One region of the Paenibacillus sp. FSL R5-0486 genome, then DNA from elsewhere that is predicted to be linked to it. Evidence: a T-box and tRNA genes for the amino acid it is inferred to sense, from the RefSeq annotation. Region 1 holds a T-box; the other regions hold tRNA genes.
What was found. The T-box of region 1 lies ahead of MKY01_RS16935 (alanine--tRNA ligase). A T-box ahead of a tRNA ligase gene usually reads a tRNA of that ligase, here a tRNA-Ala.

Region 1 (5,779 bases):
AGCCCCGCTTGTTTTTTCCTATACACATACTAAAGATCTTCCCCCCCGAAAAAATGTACAATTCCCGCCCATCTCATTATATTGGAAATATACACCAATTGCTCGCATTTTGTTTACCCGGCGGGACATTTTTGGTGAGTTCTATTACAGGCCGCAAACTTTGTAACAGATCTTCTCCCCATACAAAGATAAGTTATGAGGTGAAACATATACATTCTTATATCTTAAATAAGAATACTTCAATGAAGTCAACTTTTTTGCGTTGTCTTGTCACACATGATTACTTCTTCTCCTCTGGATCGCAACCGTTATTTTTTGTGTGTTCTTTCGTTATTATCTTCCAGGAAAAATGATTTTTCTAATTATATAATAACGAGCTTTCATGTTAAACCACCTGCCCGTTAGCTTAATGAATTAACAGGCAAAATAACAATTAGATTTTAGCCTAATCGGCAATCGGACTAAGTTCTTGTCCTTGGCTCGGGACAAGAACTTAGTCCGATAAAATAAAAAGCCGCTAAAATAGCGACTTCAATAGGATCATGTTCTTGTCCCTCAACATTTAGTGTCATACACTATATAGCTCGATTTTCGTTCTGTTTTTATAAGTTCCCCTTTCTTGCATTAAAAAAGCAATTCGGACTTAATCCCGCCAACGGAAAGGCCAAGCGATTTCAAACCCTCTTCGATTGCCGGATTTATCATTCATCCTGGATTCCCGGCAACTCATAACGTTGTTGCAAATGGCAATCCTAAAACATCAGCTATTGTTCCATGTTTTGGAAATATTTATTAATTACTCCTTTAATCCTTCTAACTCCAGCAGCAGAAGATTGTTCTTTTTTAATACTGAACTTTCCTAAGTTTGTTGTATCTTCTACATGAGGTCCTCCACATACTTCTCGACTCCAAACTTTCCCTTCGTTATCTTTGATTGTATACACTTTAACGATATCCGGATATTTATCCCAAAAATTCCCTTCCACATTACTTTCTTTTGCTTCAACTTTAGGCATCTCGGAAATATAGGTAACTGCTTTTGATGAAATCGCATCATTCACATACTTTTCCACCTCAGCTATTTGCTCTGGCGTAAGTTTTTCATCATGGTTGAAGTCAAACCGTAATCGTTCTGAAGTAATATTACTGCCTTGTTGATGAACATGATCACCTAACACTTCCCTTAAACCAGCAAGTAATAAATGAGATACCGTGTGCAGCGCTGTTGTTTCTTTTGAATGTTCAGCGAGTCCACCTTTAAATTTACCCGCAGAAGCAGTTCTGCTCTTTTCGGCATGTTTCTTTGCCGCCTCTAAATAAGAAGCCTTATCCTCCATGTTATATCCACTTTCAGTTAGAAACTCTTCCGTCAACTCCAAGGGAAACCCATATGTTTCGTAAAAATAAAAAGCATCTGCACCTGTAACTTTACCCTTATTCTTAAGATGTTTTTGTATTTCAAATTCTCCTTGCTGTAAAGTTCTATAGAAAAGATTTTCTTCCTTATTTATTATTTCGATAACTTTCTTTTTATTATCCGTCAAATCTTCATAAGTTGTTGCTTCATCGATATAAACTTCAGACAACTTACCCACAAAACTGCCTTGTATGCCTATCTTTTTACCTGCTCGAATCGCCCTTCTTAATAATCTTCTTGTTATATACCCTGCATCACTATTCGCTGGTTCTGCACCATCATTAATTAAAAAAGTAGCCGCTCTCACATGATCAAGTATGATTCTAAACGACTTTAAATCGTCAGTATATTGTTTACCACTTATCTCCATCAATTTTATCTTGGGATTAAAGAAGAAAGCCGTGTTATAAATATCCTTGTCACTATTAAGGGCTGTTGCAACCCTTTCTAATCCACCTCCATAATCAATATTGGGATTTTGCATTTTTACAAATCCTGTGTCTTCTTTTTTGTAACACATAAATACGTTGTTCCCAATTTCTAAAAATCTCTCGCTTTCAGAAGCAGGATGATCCAGTGAATCACCATCTGGCTCAAGATCGTAGAACATTTCACTATCAGGCCCACCGGGTTCACCAACAGGCATATCCACTGGACTTCCGGATCGACTCCACCAATTTTCTTTTTCATCGTATAAGAATATTTTCCCACCTCTAGATGCCCCATATTGATACGGATCATCTTCAACGATAGGTTCTATACCAACTGATTTAAATTTTTCTGACCAGATTTGAATGGTTTCCGTATCTTTCTGTATATTCAAATCATCACTTCCTATAAAAACACTGATATATAGTCTGCCAGGATCAATTCCTAATTCTTTAATATGCCAATTCCAAACGGCATCGATTTGCTTTTTCTTATAGTGATTTTCATTTGCTTTAAACTCCCATCGACCTACCATTTCAAAAAATGTCAGATGCGACGTATCTCCTACTTCATCAATATCGCCTGTCCTTAAACACTTCTGAATATTAGCAATGTCATTGCCTATTGGATGCTTTTCCCCCAATAAATATGGAACCATAGGTTGCATTCCGCTTCCCGTAAACAGTGTTGAGGGATCATTCTCTGGCAACAAGCTAGAAGAGGGCACTTGGCTAGCCCCTATTCCTTTCATAAAGTCAATGTATGATTTTCTTAATTCATCTGGTGTCATTTTAACCATGCTCAATACCTCCATTTTATTATTATTTATACTTGAAAAATGATTTTGCATATGTTTAAACGAAAAAGAATAAAACAAAAAAGCCCTAAGCTGACATATTTCATGTCAACTTAGGGCGAACGATTATGTCCGTGGTACCACCTAAATTCAGATTTCTCTGCACTCGATCAATACGGGATATCTCCGATATTGTTTCCTGAATAACGGTGGAACTCCGTTGAAGCCTACTGAGATTCCTCTGTTCGGTTCACAGCTCCGAGACTGCTTCGCTATTAGATCAATGAAGATTCGCACCAACCATCTTCTCTCTGTGAGATCCCTAATAGCTACTATTTCTCATCATAGCCTTTTCGTTTTAAGTTAAAGCTATGCTATCACACTCAACTTGCTCCGTCAATTAACATTTATGTTAAATTCTTAAAAGGGCAGAAATTAGTTAATCTGCCCTTTTCTTTGGAGGTTATTGCTTGTTAAAGCGATAGAGATAGGATTCATTCGTTGACAAACTTCTCAAATTCACTTTTCAGCCAATGCTGATTCTGATATGCAATATACTGTTCCATCCGAATCAGTAGATCAACCAATTCTGGCTTTGTTAGCTGCATATAACGCTAAAATCATCACCAATTTTAAAACAGAATGGTTTCGGGGGTAACACCCTTAGGATACTCTTCCTCCCATACGTTTTTCTCTACATAGGCCTGGTACCACATCTCTGCAATTACATCCGGATCATTAATTGCGCCGGTACCTGACTCCTTGATCAATAAACCTAATGAGCGGTGGCCCACAAAAATCCCTTGAGCAGACAATGAAGTATGAAGATTAGTAACATAATTGCGTAACCCTGAAAGAGCAATACCGATATTCCCCATCATGGACACAGGGTACATGGCGGATAATCCTGAGGTAAAGAGCAAGGCTCCCTCTTTCCTGGCGAGCATATCAGGGAGAACCGTATTGACGACATGGATGGCACTAACCACATTCGCCTCAAATGCGTCCCTGGCGTTCTCCGCCGTTAACTCCAATACAGAAGTGGGAGGATAATTGCCTGCTGTTGGACTGAATTCCAACACATCAATCTGACCATACTTTTCTTTCATGTTGGTCATAGCCTGTTCAATCTGTTCCTTGTTAAAAATATCTGCTACGAAATAAGATGCCTCGATACCATCCGCTTTCAGTTCCTCCACCATATCTTGCAGTTTTGCAGCATTTCTTGCAACTAATGCCACTTGGAAGCCGCGCTTGCCAAAGCTCTTCGCAATAGATAATCCTAATCCCTTACCTGCACCAACAATCGCCAGTGTTTTCATTTATGATTCTCCTTTTATGAATGAGTTAGTGAGTTCAATTGACAGTTTTAATTGTAAAACGTACCCTTAAAGGGCTCAATGGTTGATATAATTCAATGTGTTAATTAAACATCACTTTTGATAAATCCGACTATTATTTATGGAGGGGAAGCACGAATTGGGTAAAGATAAAGTGGATCTGCGCATTCTCAAAACGCGGAAAGCCATTAAAGAAGCGTTTCTGAGATTAGTACAAACCAAAGGCTATGAACGAATTACTGTGCAGGACATTGCCAAAGAAGCGATGATAAATCGCAACACATTTTATTTGCACTATGTAGATAAACCTCAATTCATGGAGAAGTTATTTCAGGAAAACGTGGAGAGTTTAAATGCTTGCTTAAGCCTGGAAGTGAGTTCAATTCATGAGATGGATAAAGATATGTTTGCGACCATGTTAAAAACGATTTTCGACGATATTGAAGCCAATATGATATTCTTTAAGACAATGATCACTCAAAATATTTATCCAAACTTCTCCGTTTACTTGAAAGAGGCTTTTAAAACGATCATTTTTTCGGGAATCGGCGATCATCGCCACGATGAGAAGATAAAAATTGGCATCGAATACATGATATCTGGATTGGTAGGAGTAATTTGTCTCTGGATAGTTGAACCGGAGAACTACAGGGTAGATAACTTTATCGAGCAACTGAGTGAAATTCACTATTCTAACATGGTTGACTTGCTGAAGGATACTTGATAATAAACTAGTATGATCTGAACAGAAAGGCTATTCTTGCCGAATCTGATCTGGCTCGACTCCCTGCTTAGATCTGTCAGAACTAGGCAGGCATAGAATAATGTTTGCAGCCGAGAGAGTTCAGGTTGGTAGGATGGCCCGCCTGTTTCACCATACTTTGAATCAACTTGCTTAATGGGTAATTACCACCACTACAAAGCAGAATATCCCCGTTAAGTATAAATTCTCACTTACATACAATTGATTTCATTAAACCGAAGATTATTTATAATCCATATTTTGTAAAATTAATCTTAATCCAAAATAGCAAATAATCGGTTGCTTCCTTTATGATGTTGAGCTTGAATGCGGCAAGTGTCTTTTTGTACTTATGAAATTTGCATTCACGATCTTAGGTGGAACCCCTAAGCACATATTCGCGTCCCGATGGTTGGCGCAGATTGATTGGCCTTTACCAGAAAAAAACTTATTTTTAAAAAAACGTTATTCCGCGCGAATTCTTAAATTCATGTGCTTTTTTCTTGCCACATGATCTTCATCATGATGCTATTTAGATAGATACCTAATCCGAAATGACACAACGTTCTTGTCCTTAAAACAAAAAAAGCCGCTGTAATAGCGACTTTAATGGAACAATGTTCTTGTCCCTCGACAATTTCGTTCTGTTTTTGTTTTTATAAGTTCCCCTTTCTTGCTTTTTTTAGCGATGTCACTCTTCGATCGAATTCATAATAACTTTAAGCCTTGCGAAGCATTTGTCTCTCGCTTAGATGTGAAAGCATATCCTTCGTCATGGCCTTCAGGTCGTAGCGAGCATGAAATCCCCATTCTGTTTTCGCTGCCGTCGCATCAATGGAATGCGGCCAGCTATCGGCAATCGCCTGTCTCTTCGGATCAACGTCATAATCGAGGATAAAGCCTGGAAGCTCATCCCGAATCGCTGCAGCGATCGCCTCCGGATCCACGCTCATTGCGGTGACATTAAATGAATTTCGGTGCATCAACCGGGAAGAATCCGCTTCCATCAAATCGATGATAGCGTTCAGGGCATCCGGCATATACATCATGTCCAT
Region 2 (5,779 bases), 3.5 Mb from region 1:
CAATGGTCCGGTTAACGATGCCGACTGCCGTAGTCTGTGCCAGCCCTGCTTCATGTTGAGCTGCATACAGCCGATCCACTTCTGCATTCCACTCAGCGCGGAGATCAGCGATTTCAGATGCACCATATGCACTGCGATATCGTCTTTGCTGCAATTCCTTCTGCAAAGCCTGCAATCCTTCGCGTGCATCTGCCAGAATGGCTTCTCCGCCTAACTTGGCGGCATCCATGCTGTTCAAGTTGATGTTGATGAATGACGCTTCCGGATGTTGAAAAGCAGAGCGGGACGCCGTCGTGAAATCCGAGAACCGCGTACCGACGCCGATCACAACGTCTGCTTCTCTCGCCAGCCTATTGGCTGCCAGAGAGCCCGTAACCCCGATGGCCCCCACATTTAGTGGGTGGTCCCAAGAAACTGCGCTCTTGCCCGCCTGCGTCTCGGCGATCGGAATACCAAATACCTCGGCGAACTCCACGAGTTGAACGGACGCCTCAGAGTACAACACACCGCCGCCTGCAACGAGCAGCGGCTTTCTGCCTCGGGCAATCTGCTCCGTTGCCCGTTCAATGGCTGCCTGTACCGGGGGACGACGATCCAGATAATGTACTTTGCGGGCAAAGAAAGATTCCGGGTAATCGTACGCTTCTGCCTGCACATCCTGCGGCAATGCGAGCGTTACTGCTCCCGTCTCTGCTGGATCGGTTAGCACACGCATGGCCTGTGTAACAGCAATCATCAACTGTTCGGGACGAACGATGCGATCCCAGTACTTGCTGACGGCTTTGAATGGATCAGTGGCTGAGATTGTATAATCACTGCTCACTTCCAACTGCTGAAGTACCGGGTCCGGTTCCCGTGTAGCAAAGTTGTCTCCAGGAAGCAATAAAACCGGAATTCGGTTCACCGTTGCAGTAGCTGCCGCCGTAATCATATTCAAAGCACCAGGTCCAATGGATGTAGTACATGCATAGATCTGTCTACGGTTCTTCTGCTTGGCATAAGCCGCTGCCGTATGCACCATTCCTTGTTCGTTCTTGCCTTGCATATACGTCAGGCTTCCCGGACTGCGCTCCAGCGCTTCTCCAATGCCTGTTACATTGCCATGTCCAAAAATACCGATGATTCCCTTCACAAACTTGGTTTCCACCCCGTCAACCGAGATATATTGCTGATCCAGGTATCGAAGCAGTGCCTGAGCCATCGTTAATCGAATTGTTTTCATGAGTTTGATCGCCGTCCTTTCCTTTACGGGTTAAGCGCTTAATCTAAGTTAAGTTTAAGCGCCTTACCCCTAAAGGTTAAGCGCTTAATTGATATGGTATTACAGGTTAATGATTTACGCAAGCTATTTTTGTAAGCGTTTTTATAAATTGTGATAAAGAAAAGATATTCTTGTGTTCAAACATGTGTTAGACCTTCTCTATTTGAACACTTCCACAATGACTAAGGACAGACTTAAAAGAGAGGGGAATATATCGTGAGGATGGGATACATGTTGGTACATGCTAATCAGCTATATAATCCATGATCTTCGTATACAATCATGGTCAATATGCCTGTGAATGCAGAAAAAAAGAAAGAGACGGTGAGTACCGTCTCTTTCTTTTTCAATATATAAGCGGGTGATGGGAATCGAACCCACGCTATTAGCTTGGAAGGCTAAAGTTCTACCATTGAACTACACCCGCATAAAAAAAATCGGGATGACACGATTTGAACATGCGACCCCCTGGTCCCAAACCAGGTGCTCTACCAAGCTGAGCTACATCCCGTTATCTATACCGGCGAGAGGACTCGAACCTCCACGGTTTCCCACTCGATTTTGAGTCGAGCGCGTCTGCCATTCCGCCACGCCGGCAAAATATGAAGTTATAATGGCGCGCCCTGAGAGATTCGAACTCCCGGCCTTTTGATTCGTAGTCAAACGCTCTATCCAGCTGAGCTAAGGGCGCAAAATATTGGAGCGGAAGACGGGAATCGAACCCGCGACCCTCGCCTTGGCAAGGCGATGCTCTACCGCTGAGCCACTTCCGCAAATAAAGGATGCGCGTGGAGGGACTTGAACCCCCACGTCAAAGACGCTAGATCCTAAGTCTAGTGCGTCTGCCAATTCCGCCACACGCGCATATAATGGTGAGTCATGAAGGGCTCGAACCTTCGACACCCTGATTAAAAGTCAGGTGCTCTACCAACTGAGCTAATGACTCATAGAAAAACTGGTGGAGGATGATGGATTCGAACCACCGAACCCGTACGGGAGCAGATTTACAGTCTGATGCGTTTGGCCGCTTCGCTAATCCTCCAGGATTACATGGTGCCGGCGAGAGGACTTGAACCCCCAACCTACTGATTACAAGTCAGTTGCTCTACCAGTTGAGCTACACCGGCGTATTACATGGTGTTATAAATGGTGGCTCGGGACGGAATCGAACCGCCGACACGAGGATTTTCAGTCCTCTGCTCTACCGACTGAGCTACCGAGCCTTACTAGAATAAAAAAATGGCGGAACCGACGGGATTCGAACCCGCGATCTCCTGCGTGACAGGCAGGCATGTTAGGCCAACTACACCACGGTTCCAGATCACTTTCTCAAAGGAAAGTATAATTGCGGGGGCAGGATTTGAACCTGCGGCCTTCGGGTTATGAGCCCGACGAGCTACCGGGCTGCTCCACCCCGCGTCGTTATAAAGTTTATATGGTGGAGGCTGAGGGGATCGAACCCCCGACCCTCTGCTTGTAAGGCAGATGCTCTCCCAGCTGAGCTAAGCCTCCATAATATGACCCGTAGGGGATTCGAACCCCTGTTACCTCCGTGAAAGGGAGGTGTCTTAACCCCTTGACCAACGGGCCTTACTGGCTCCCCGAACAGGGCTCGAACCTGTGACAACTCGATTAACAGTCGAGTGCTCTACCAACTGAGCTATCAGGGAATGGTGGAGCCAAGCGGGATCGAACCGCTGACCTCCTGCTTGCAAGGCAGGCGCTCTCCCAGCTGAGCTATGGCCCCATACTCTGGTGTATTTCATTGTTGTGGTCTTGCTATGGGCCCTGGTGGACTCGAACCACCGACCTCACCCTTATCAGAGGTGCGCTCTAACCAACTGAGCTAAGGGCCCTTATCAATTTTCGAAAAAAAATACCCCAATGGGGTTTCGCTTGGCGGCGTCCTACTCTCCCAGGACCCTGCGGTCCAAGTACCATCGGCGCTAGAGGGCTTAACGGTCGTGTTCGGGATGGGTACGTGTGGAACCCCTCCGCCATCGCCACCAAACGCATAGCATAGCTTACATTTCAGAGTGTTGTTCTCTGAAAACTAGATTCGAAACGAAACATGCGAATTATCACTTGCTATTGGATAAGCCCTCGACCGATTAGTACTGGTCAGCTCCATGCATTGCTGCACTTCCACCCCCAGCCTATCTACCTCGTCGTCTTCAAGGGGTCTTACATACTGGGAAATCTCATCTTGAGGGGGGCTTCACGCTTAGATGCTTTCAGCGTTTATCCCGTCCGTACATAGCTACCCAGCGGTGCTCCTGGCGGAACAACTGGTACACCAGCGGTACGTCCATCCCGGTCCTCTCGTACTAAGGACAGCTCCTCTCAAATTTCCTACGCCCACGACAGATAGGGACCGAACTGTCTCACGACGTTCTGAACCCAGCTCGCGTACCGCTTTAATGGGCGAACAGCCCAACCCTTGGGACCTACTTCAGCCCCAGGATGCGATGAGCCGACATCGAGGTGCCAAACCTCCCCGTCGATGTGGACTCTTGGGGGAGATAAGCCTGTTATCCCCAGGGTAGCTTTTATCCGTTGAGCGATGGCCCTTCCATGCGGTACCACCGGATCACTAAGCCCGACTTTCGTCCCTGCTCGACTTGTAGGTCTCGCAGTCAAGCTCCCTTATGCCTTTGCACTCTTCGAATGATTTCCAACCATTCTGAGGGAACCTTTGGGCGCCTCCGTTACTCTTTAGGAGGCGACCGCCCCAGTCAAACTGCCCACCTGACACTGTCCCCGCACCGGATTACGGTACCAGGTTAGAACCTAGATACGATCAGGGTGGTATCCCAACGTTGCCTCCACACAAGCTGGCGCTCATGCTTCAAAGGCTCCCACCTATCCTGTACAGATCGTACCCAAATTCAATATCAAGCTGCAGTAAAGCTCCATGGGGTCTTTCCGTCTTGTCGCGGGTAACCTGCATCTTCACAGGTATTAAAATTTCACCGGATCTCTCGTTGAGACAGCGCCCAAGTCGTTACGCCATTCGTGCGGGTCAGAATTTACCTGACAAGGAATTTCGCTACCTTAGGACCGTTATAGTTACGGCCGCCGTTTACTGGGGCTTCGGTTCACAGCTTCGGATTGCTCCTAACCACTCCCCTTAACCTTCCAGCACCGGGCAGGCGTCAGCCCGTATACTTCGCCTTACGGCTTCGCACAGACCTGTGTTTTTGCTAAACAGTCGCTTGGGCCTTTTCACTGCGGCCCCCTCGTGCTATTCACACTACCGGGGCACCCCTTCTCCCGAAGTTACGGGGTCATTTTGCCGAGTTCCTTAACGAGAGTTCTTCCGCGCGCCTTAGAATACTCTTCTCGCCTACCTGTGTCGGTTTGCGGTACGGGCACCATCACCTGGCTAGAGGCTTTTCTTGGCAGTGTGAGATCATGACCTTCGCTACTATAATTTTCGCTCCCCATCACAGCTCAGCCTTACAATGTGCGGATTTGCCTACACATCAGCCTCACTGCTTAGACGGACATCCATCAGTCCGCGTCACTACCCTACTGCGTCCCCCCATTGCTCATAACGGCTTACGGTGGTACAGGAATTTCGACCTGTTGTCCTTCGACTACGCCTTTCGGCCTCGCCTTAGGTCCCGACTTACCCTGAGCGGACGAGCCTTCCTCAGGAACCCTTAGGCTTTCGGCGGATCAGATTCTCACTGATCTTTTCGTTACTCATACCGGCATTCTCACTTGTATAATGTCCAGCGCTCCTTACGGTACACCTTCAACCCTTATACAACGCTCCCCTACCCCTGATGCAAAGCATCAAGCCATAGCTTCGGTGGTGTGTTTAGCCCCGTTACATTTTCGGCGCAGAGTCACTCGACCAGTGAGCTATTACGCACTCTTTCAATGATGGCTGCTTCTAAGCCAACATCCTGGTTGTCTGTGCAACTCCACATCCTTTCCCACTTAACACACACTTGGGGACCTTAGCTGATGGTCTGGGCTGTTTCCCTTTTGACAATGGATCTTAGCACTCACTGTCTGACTCCCGGAAGTAAGTCTATGGCATTCGGAGTTTGACTGAGCTTGGTAACCCTTGCGGGCCCCGCACCCAATCAGTGCTCTACCTCCACGACTCTGTTTTCCGAGGCTAGCCCTAAAGCTATTTCGGGGAGAACCAGCTATCTCCGAGTTCGATTGGAATTTCTCCGCTACCCCCACCTCATCCCCGCATTTTTCAACATGCGTGGGTTCGGGCCTCCAGTGCGTGTTACCGCACCTTCACCCTGGACAGGGGTAGATCACCCGGTTTCGGGTCTACGTCCACGTACTAAGTCGCCCTATTCAGACTCGCTTTCGCTGCGGCTCCGGCTCTTCACCTTAACCTTGCACGGGAACGTAACTCGCCGGTTCATTCTACAAAAGGCACGCCATCACCCCTAAAACGGGCTCTGACTTTTTGTAAGCACACGGTTTCAGGTTCTATTTCACTCCCCTTCCGGGGTGCTTTTCACCTTTCCCTCACGGTACTGCTTC
Region 3 (5,779 bases), 3.5 Mb from region 1:
AGCGGCGAGCGAACGCGGAGAAGCCCAAACCAGAGAGCTTGCTCTTTGGGGTTGTGGGACGTCTCACATGGAGTTACAAAGGAACCGGTTAAGCGAAGAGGTCTGGAAAGGCCCGCCAAAGAAGGTAAAAGCCCTGTAGTTGAAAGTCTGTTCCCTCCGAGACGGATCCCGAGTAGTGCGGGGCACGTGAAACCCCGTATGAATCCGGCAGGACCATCTGCCAAGGCTAAATACTTCCTAGCGACCGATAGTGAAGCAGTACCGTGAGGGAAAGGTGAAAAGCACCCCGGAAGGGGAGTGAAATAGAACCTGAAACCGTGTGCTTACAAAAAGTCAGAGCCCGTTTTAGGGGTGATGGCGTGCCTTTTGTAGAATGAACCGGCGAGTTACGTTCCCGTGCAAGGTTAAGGTGAAGAGCCGGAGCCGCAGCGAAAGCGAGTCTGAATAGGGCGACTTAGTACGTGGACGTAGACCCGAAACCGGGTGATCTACCCCTGTCCAGGGTGAAGGTGCGGTAACACGCACTGGAGGCCCGAACCCACGCATGTTGAAAAATGCGGGGATGAGGTGGGGGTAGCGGAGAAATTCCAATCGAACTCGGAGATAGCTGGTTCTCCCCGAAATAGCTTTAGGGCTAGCCTCGGAAAACAGAGTCGTGGAGGTAGAGCACTGATTGGGTGCGGGGCCCGCAAGGGTTACCAAGCTCAGTCAAACTCCGAATGCCATAGACTTACTTCCGGGAGTCAGACAGTGAGTGCTAAGATCCATTGTCAAAAGGGAAACAGCCCAGACCATCAGCTAAGGTCCCCAAGTGTGTGTTAAGTGGGAAAGGATGTGGAGTTGCACAGACAACCAGGATGTTGGCTTAGAAGCAGCCATCATTGAAAGAGTGCGTAATAGCTCACTGGTCGAGTGACTCTGCGCCGAAAATGTAACGGGGCTAAACACACCACCGAAGCTATGGCTTGATGCTTTGCATCAGGGGTAGGGGAGCGTTGTATAAGGGTTGAAGGTGTACCGTAAGGAGCGCTGGACATTATACAAGTGAGAATGCCGGTATGAGTAACGAAAAGATCAGTGAGAATCTGATCCGCCGAAAGCCTAAGGGTTCCTGAGGAAGGCTCGTCCGCTCAGGGTAAGTCGGGACCTAAGGCGAGGCCGAAAGGCGTAGTCGAAGGACAACAGGTCGAAATTCCTGTACCACCGTAAGCCGTTATGAGCAATGGGGGGACGCAGTAGGGTAGTGACGCGGACTGATGGATGTCCGTCTAAGCAGTAAGGCTGATGTGTAGGCAAATCCGCACATTGTAAGGCTGAGCTGTGATGGGGAGCGAAAATTATAGTAGCGAAGGTCATGATCTCACACTGCCAAGAAAAGCCTCTAGCCAGGTGATGGTGCCCGTACCGCAAACCGACACAGGTAGGCGAGAAGAGTATTCTAAGGCGCGCGGAAGAACTCTCGTTAAGGAACTCGGCAAAATGACCCCGTAACTTCGGGAGAAGGGGTGCCCCGGTAGTGTGAATAGCACGAGGGGGCCGCAGTGAAAAGGCCCAAGCGACTGTTTAGCAAAAACACAGGTCTGTGCGAAGCCGTAAGGCGAAGTATACGGGCTGACGCCTGCCCGGTGCTGGAAGGTTAAGGGGAGTGGTTAGGAGCAATCCGAAGCTGTGAACCGAAGCCCCAGTAAACGGCGGCCGTAACTATAACGGTCCTAAGGTAGCGAAATTCCTTGTCAGGTAAATTCTGACCCGCACGAATGGCGTAACGACTTGGGCGCTGTCTCAACGAGAGATCCGGTGAAATTTTAATACCTGTGAAGATGCAGGTTACCCGCGACAAGACGGAAAGACCCCATGGAGCTTTACTGCAGCTTGATATTGAATTTGGGTACGATCTGTACAGGATAGGTGGGAGCCTTTGAAGTGTGAGCGCCAGCTTGCATGGAGGCAACGTTGGGATACCACCCTGATCGTATCTAGGTTCTAACCTGGTACCGTAATCCGGTGCGGGGACAGTGTCAGGTGGGCAGTTTGACTGGGGCGGTCGCCTCCTAAAGAGTAACGGAGGCGCCCAAAGGTTCCCTCAGAATGGTTGGAAATCATTCGAAGAGTGCAAAGGCATAAGGGAGCTTGACTGCGAGACCTACAAGTCGAGCAGGGACGAAAGTCGGGCTTAGTGATCCGGTGGTACCGCATGGAAGGGCCATCGCTCAACGGATAAAAGCTACCCTGGGGATAACAGGCTTATCTCCCCCAAGAGTCCACATCGACGGGGAGGTTTGGCACCTCGATGTCGGCTCATCGCATCCTGGGGCTGAAGTAGGTCCCAAGGGTTGGGCTGTTCGCCCATTAAAGCGGTACGCGAGCTGGGTTCAGAACGTCGTGAGACAGTTCGGTCCCTATCTGTCGTGGGCGTAGGAAATTTGAGAGGAGCTGTCCTTAGTACGAGAGGACCGGGATGGACGTACCGCTGGTGTACCAGTTGTTCCGCCAGGAGCACCGCTGGGTAGCTATGTACGGACGGGATAAACGCTGAAAGCATCTAAGCGTGAAGCCCCCCTCAAGATGAGATTTCCCAGTATGTAAGACCCCTTGAAGACGACGAGGTAGATAGGCTGGGGGTGGAAGTGCAGCAATGCATGGAGCTGACCAGTACTAATCGGTCGAGGGCTTATCCAATTAGCAAGTTGTAATTCGCATGTTTCGTTTCGAATCTAGTTTTCAGAGAACGATCTCTGAAATGTAAGCTAAGCTATGCGTTTGGTGGCGATGGCGGAGGGGTTCCACACGTACCCATCCCGAACACGACCGTTAAGCCCTCTAGCGCCGATGGTACTTGGACCGCAGGGTCCTGGGAGAGTAGGACGCCGCCAAGCGATTTCCCTTTGGGGTATTTTTTTTGCCCCCCTTGCCAAGGAATAAGGGATATATATTAGGGCCCTTAGCTCAGTTGGTTAGAGCGCACCTCTGATAAGGGTGAGGCCGGTGGTTCGAGTCCACCAGGGCCCATAGCAAGACCACAACAAGAAATACACAGTGTATGGGGCCATAGCTCAGCTGGGAGAGCGCCTGCCTTGCAAGCAGGAGGTCAGCGGTTCGATCCCGCTTGGCTCCACCATTCCCTGATAGCTCAGTTGGTAGAGCACTCGACTGTTAATCGAGTTGTCACAGGTTCGAGCCCTGTTCGGGGAGCCATATGGAGAGGTGTCCGAGCTGGCCGAAGGAGCACGATTGGAAATCGTGTAGGCGTCACAAGCGTCTCGAGGGTTCGAATCCCTCTCTCTCCGCCAGATATTTTTTAGCAAGGCCCGTTGGTCAAGGGGTTAAGACACCTCCCTTTCACGGAGGTAACAGGGGTTCGAATCCCCTACGGGTCATATTATGGAGGCTTAGCTCAGCTGGGAGAGCATCTGCCTTACAAGCAGAGGGTCGGGGGTTCGATCCCCTCAGCCTCCACCATATAACTTTATAACGACGCGGGGTGGAGCAGCCCGGTAGCTCGTCGGGCTCATAACCCGAAGGCCGCAGGTTCAAATCCTGCCCCCGCAATTATACTTTCCTTGAGAAAGTGATCTGGAACCGTGGTGTAGTTGGCCTAACATGCCTGCCTGTCACGCAGGAGATCGCGGGTTCGAATCCCGTCGGTTCCGCCATTTTTTAATTAAATATACACCGTGCCGGTGTAGCTCAACTGGTAGAGCAACTGACTTGTAATCAGTAGGTTGGGGGTTCAAGTCCTCTCGCCGGCACCATTTTTAGTATTTACATCTGAATTTGTGATAGAATGTATATTACAAGTAAAATTGTTAATACTAAGATTCTCTTAGTGGATGAATGGCTTACTCTATGGCGGTCGTGGCGAAGTGGTTAACGCACCGGTTTGTGGATCCGGCATTCGGGGGTTCAATTCCCCTCGATCGCCCCATGATTTTTTAATGGGGATTAGCCAAGCGGTAAGGCAACGGACTTTGACTCCGTCATGCATAGGTTCAAATCCTATATCCCCAGCCATTTCATTACGAGTCATTAGCTCAGTTGGTAGAGCACCTGACTTTTAATCAGGGTGTCGAAGGTTCGAGCCCTTCATGACTCACCATTATATTTTGCGGTCGTGGCGGAATTGGCAGACGCGCACGGTTCAGGTCCGTGTGGGCTAACCCCCGTGGAGGTTCGAGTCCTCTCGACCGCACCATATGTTTTGCGGAAGTGGCTCAGCGGTAGAGCATCGCCTTGCCAAGGCGAGGGTCGCGGGTTCGATTCCCGTCTTCCGCTCCAATATTTGCGCCCTTAGCTCAGCTGGATAGAGCGTTTGACTACGAATCAAAAGGCCGGGAGTTCGAATCTCTCAGGGCGCGCCATTATTCTCATAAGTATCGGGATGTAGCTCAGCTTGGTAGAGCACCTGGTTTGGGACCAGGGGGTCGCATGTTCAAATCGTGTCATCCCGATTTTTTTTATTTGCGGGTGTAGTTCAATGGTAGAACTTTAGCCTTCCAAGCTAATAGCGTGGGTTCGATTCCCATCACCCGCTTCTTAGTAACATATAGAAGAGCCTTTGCTTATAGCAAAGGCTTTTTTTGTGTTAAAAAGAATAAGTGTAATTTATTTAAAATAGGGTCAATTGTCATTTGATTAAGGATGGAATCTTTGTTTAAATAAATAGAACAATTCGTATCTGATTAACCGTATTTATTTATAAAGGAGGACAAACAGTAATGAAAAGAGCTCTGGTCATTGGTGGAAACGGAACATTAGGTAAAGCCGTTGTTGCGAAACTGAAAGATTATTCCGTTGAGGTTATTACAGCAGGTAGACAATCCGGGGATGTTCAGGTGGATATGACGTCGACAGAGAGTATTACAACCCTCTTCGAAACGGTGAGAAATATTGATTACGTCATTGTGGCGGCGGGCCAGACCCATTATGCGAAACTCGAAGAACTGACACCTGAGAACAATATGATTAGTGTGCAGGGTAAACTGCTTGGACAGGTCAATATCGTATTGATTGGACAGCACTATATTAACGACAAGGGGAGTTTCACGCTGGTCAGTGGCATTATACAAGACCACCCTATTGAGCAAGGTGCATCAAGTGCTATGGTCAATGGGGCTATTGATTCGTTTGCCAAAGCGGCAGCGTTTGAGTTACCAAGAGGCATTCGTTTGAATTCGGTTAGTCCTAATCTGTTTGTAGAGTCTGCGGAAAAATATAAGGATTTCTTTATTGGATTTAATCCTGTACCTGTAGAGAAAGTGGCTAATACGTTTATCCAGAGTGCACTTGGGATTGAAACAGCCCAAAATTTTAAAATATATTAAAAGCCGGAAAGTTATATATGATTTTGATGATTACCTATCCCTAATTAATTGCAGGATGAGAAAGGTGTACATGAAATACATTTAGCTGTTAAGCATGTAGAATGATTTTTCATGAAACAGAACTGAATGAGGCCATTTGAAATATTAAAACAAAAGGAGATTCACCGGATTTTCGGTAGATCTCCTTTTGTTTGTTGTGGATGAAACAGAAGTATGTTTACTATTATGGAGCAGGTAGTCCAAGAACTTCGAGCATCTCATTACGTTTGAGCGATTCGGCAATAGGGCCGTCAATGAGCCATTTCTTAGCATTGAGGACATAGACATGACCATTTTGAACAGCGGGTAGGCTTTTCCATACTTGGAGTTGCTGGATTTCATTGAGTTCATCTTTTGTTTTTTGCAACGCTTCAGCTGACCCATCTGAGCTAATGGACACGATAAACAGATAGTCTGCT

Region 2: it has a tRNA-Ala gene. The T-box ahead of MKY01_RS16935 (alanine--tRNA ligase) is inferred to sense a tRNA for this amino acid. The anticodon was not compared.
Region 3: it has a tRNA-Ala gene. The T-box ahead of MKY01_RS16935 (alanine--tRNA ligase) is inferred to sense a tRNA for this amino acid. The anticodon was not compared.

The regions. Positions count from the first base shown of each region.
Region 1 covers NZ_CP150237.1:3,812,136-3,817,914, reverse strand. The annotation lists gene MKY01_RS16935 (alanine--tRNA ligase) at 765-2,645, opposite strand; T-box leader at 2,754-2,997, opposite strand; gene MKY01_RS16930 (SDR family NAD(P)-dependent oxidoreductase) at 3,275-3,964, opposite strand; gene MKY01_RS16925 (TetR/AcrR family transcriptional regulator) at 4,122-4,706, shown strand; gene MKY01_RS16920 (L-threonine 3-dehydrogenase) at 5,444-5,779, opposite strand, start outside.
Region 2 covers NZ_CP150237.1:318,268-324,046, reverse strand. The annotation lists gene iolD (3D-(3,5/4)-trihydroxycyclohexane-1,2-dione acylhydrolase (decyclizing)) at 1-1,222, opposite strand, end outside; tRNA gene MKY01_RS01495 (tRNA-Gly) at 1,618-1,688, opposite strand; tRNA gene MKY01_RS01490 (tRNA-Pro) at 1,699-1,772, opposite strand; tRNA gene MKY01_RS01485 (tRNA-Leu) at 1,780-1,858, opposite strand; tRNA gene MKY01_RS01480 (tRNA-Arg) at 1,876-1,952, opposite strand; tRNA gene MKY01_RS01475 (tRNA-Gly) at 1,960-2,034, opposite strand; tRNA gene MKY01_RS01470 (tRNA-Leu) at 2,045-2,125, opposite strand; tRNA gene MKY01_RS01465 (tRNA-Lys) at 2,132-2,207, opposite strand; tRNA gene MKY01_RS01460 (tRNA-Tyr) at 2,218-2,303, opposite strand; tRNA gene MKY01_RS01455 (tRNA-Thr) at 2,313-2,388, opposite strand; tRNA gene MKY01_RS01450 (tRNA-Phe) at 2,409-2,484, opposite strand; tRNA gene MKY01_RS01445 (tRNA-Asp) at 2,502-2,579, opposite strand; tRNA gene MKY01_RS01440 (tRNA-Met) at 2,607-2,680, opposite strand; tRNA gene MKY01_RS01435 (tRNA-Val) at 2,698-2,773, opposite strand; tRNA gene MKY01_RS01430 (tRNA-Glu) at 2,780-2,851, opposite strand; tRNA gene MKY01_RS01425 (tRNA-Asn) at 2,856-2,931, opposite strand; tRNA gene MKY01_RS01420 (tRNA-Ala) at 2,933-3,008, opposite strand; tRNA gene MKY01_RS01415 (tRNA-Ile) at 3,044-3,117, opposite strand; rRNA gene rrf (5S ribosomal RNA) at 3,156-3,272, opposite strand; rRNA gene MKY01_RS01405 (23S ribosomal RNA) at 3,353-5,779, opposite strand, start outside.
Region 3 covers NZ_CP150237.1:355,165-360,943, forward strand. The annotation lists rRNA gene MKY01_RS01665 (23S ribosomal RNA) at 1-2,679, shown strand, start outside; rRNA gene rrf (5S ribosomal RNA) at 2,760-2,876, shown strand; tRNA gene MKY01_RS01675 (tRNA-Ile) at 2,936-3,009, shown strand; tRNA gene MKY01_RS01680 (tRNA-Ala) at 3,043-3,118, shown strand; tRNA gene MKY01_RS01685 (tRNA-Asn) at 3,120-3,195, shown strand; tRNA gene MKY01_RS01690 (tRNA-Ser) at 3,199-3,290, shown strand; tRNA gene MKY01_RS01695 (tRNA-Glu) at 3,306-3,377, shown strand; tRNA gene MKY01_RS01700 (tRNA-Val) at 3,384-3,459, shown strand; tRNA gene MKY01_RS01705 (tRNA-Met) at 3,476-3,549, shown strand; tRNA gene MKY01_RS01710 (tRNA-Asp) at 3,576-3,653, shown strand; tRNA gene MKY01_RS01715 (tRNA-Thr) at 3,677-3,752, shown strand; tRNA gene MKY01_RS01720 (tRNA-His) at 3,850-3,925, shown strand; tRNA gene MKY01_RS01725 (tRNA-Gln) at 3,937-4,011, shown strand; tRNA gene MKY01_RS01730 (tRNA-Lys) at 4,021-4,096, shown strand; tRNA gene MKY01_RS01735 (tRNA-Leu) at 4,106-4,192, shown strand; tRNA gene MKY01_RS01740 (tRNA-Gly) at 4,201-4,275, shown strand; tRNA gene MKY01_RS01745 (tRNA-Arg) at 4,282-4,358, shown strand; tRNA gene MKY01_RS01750 (tRNA-Pro) at 4,375-4,448, shown strand; tRNA gene MKY01_RS01755 (tRNA-Gly) at 4,461-4,531, shown strand; gene MKY01_RS01760 (short chain dehydrogenase) at 4,716-5,321, shown strand; gene MKY01_RS01765 (ABC transporter substrate-binding protein) at 5,545-5,779, opposite strand, start outside.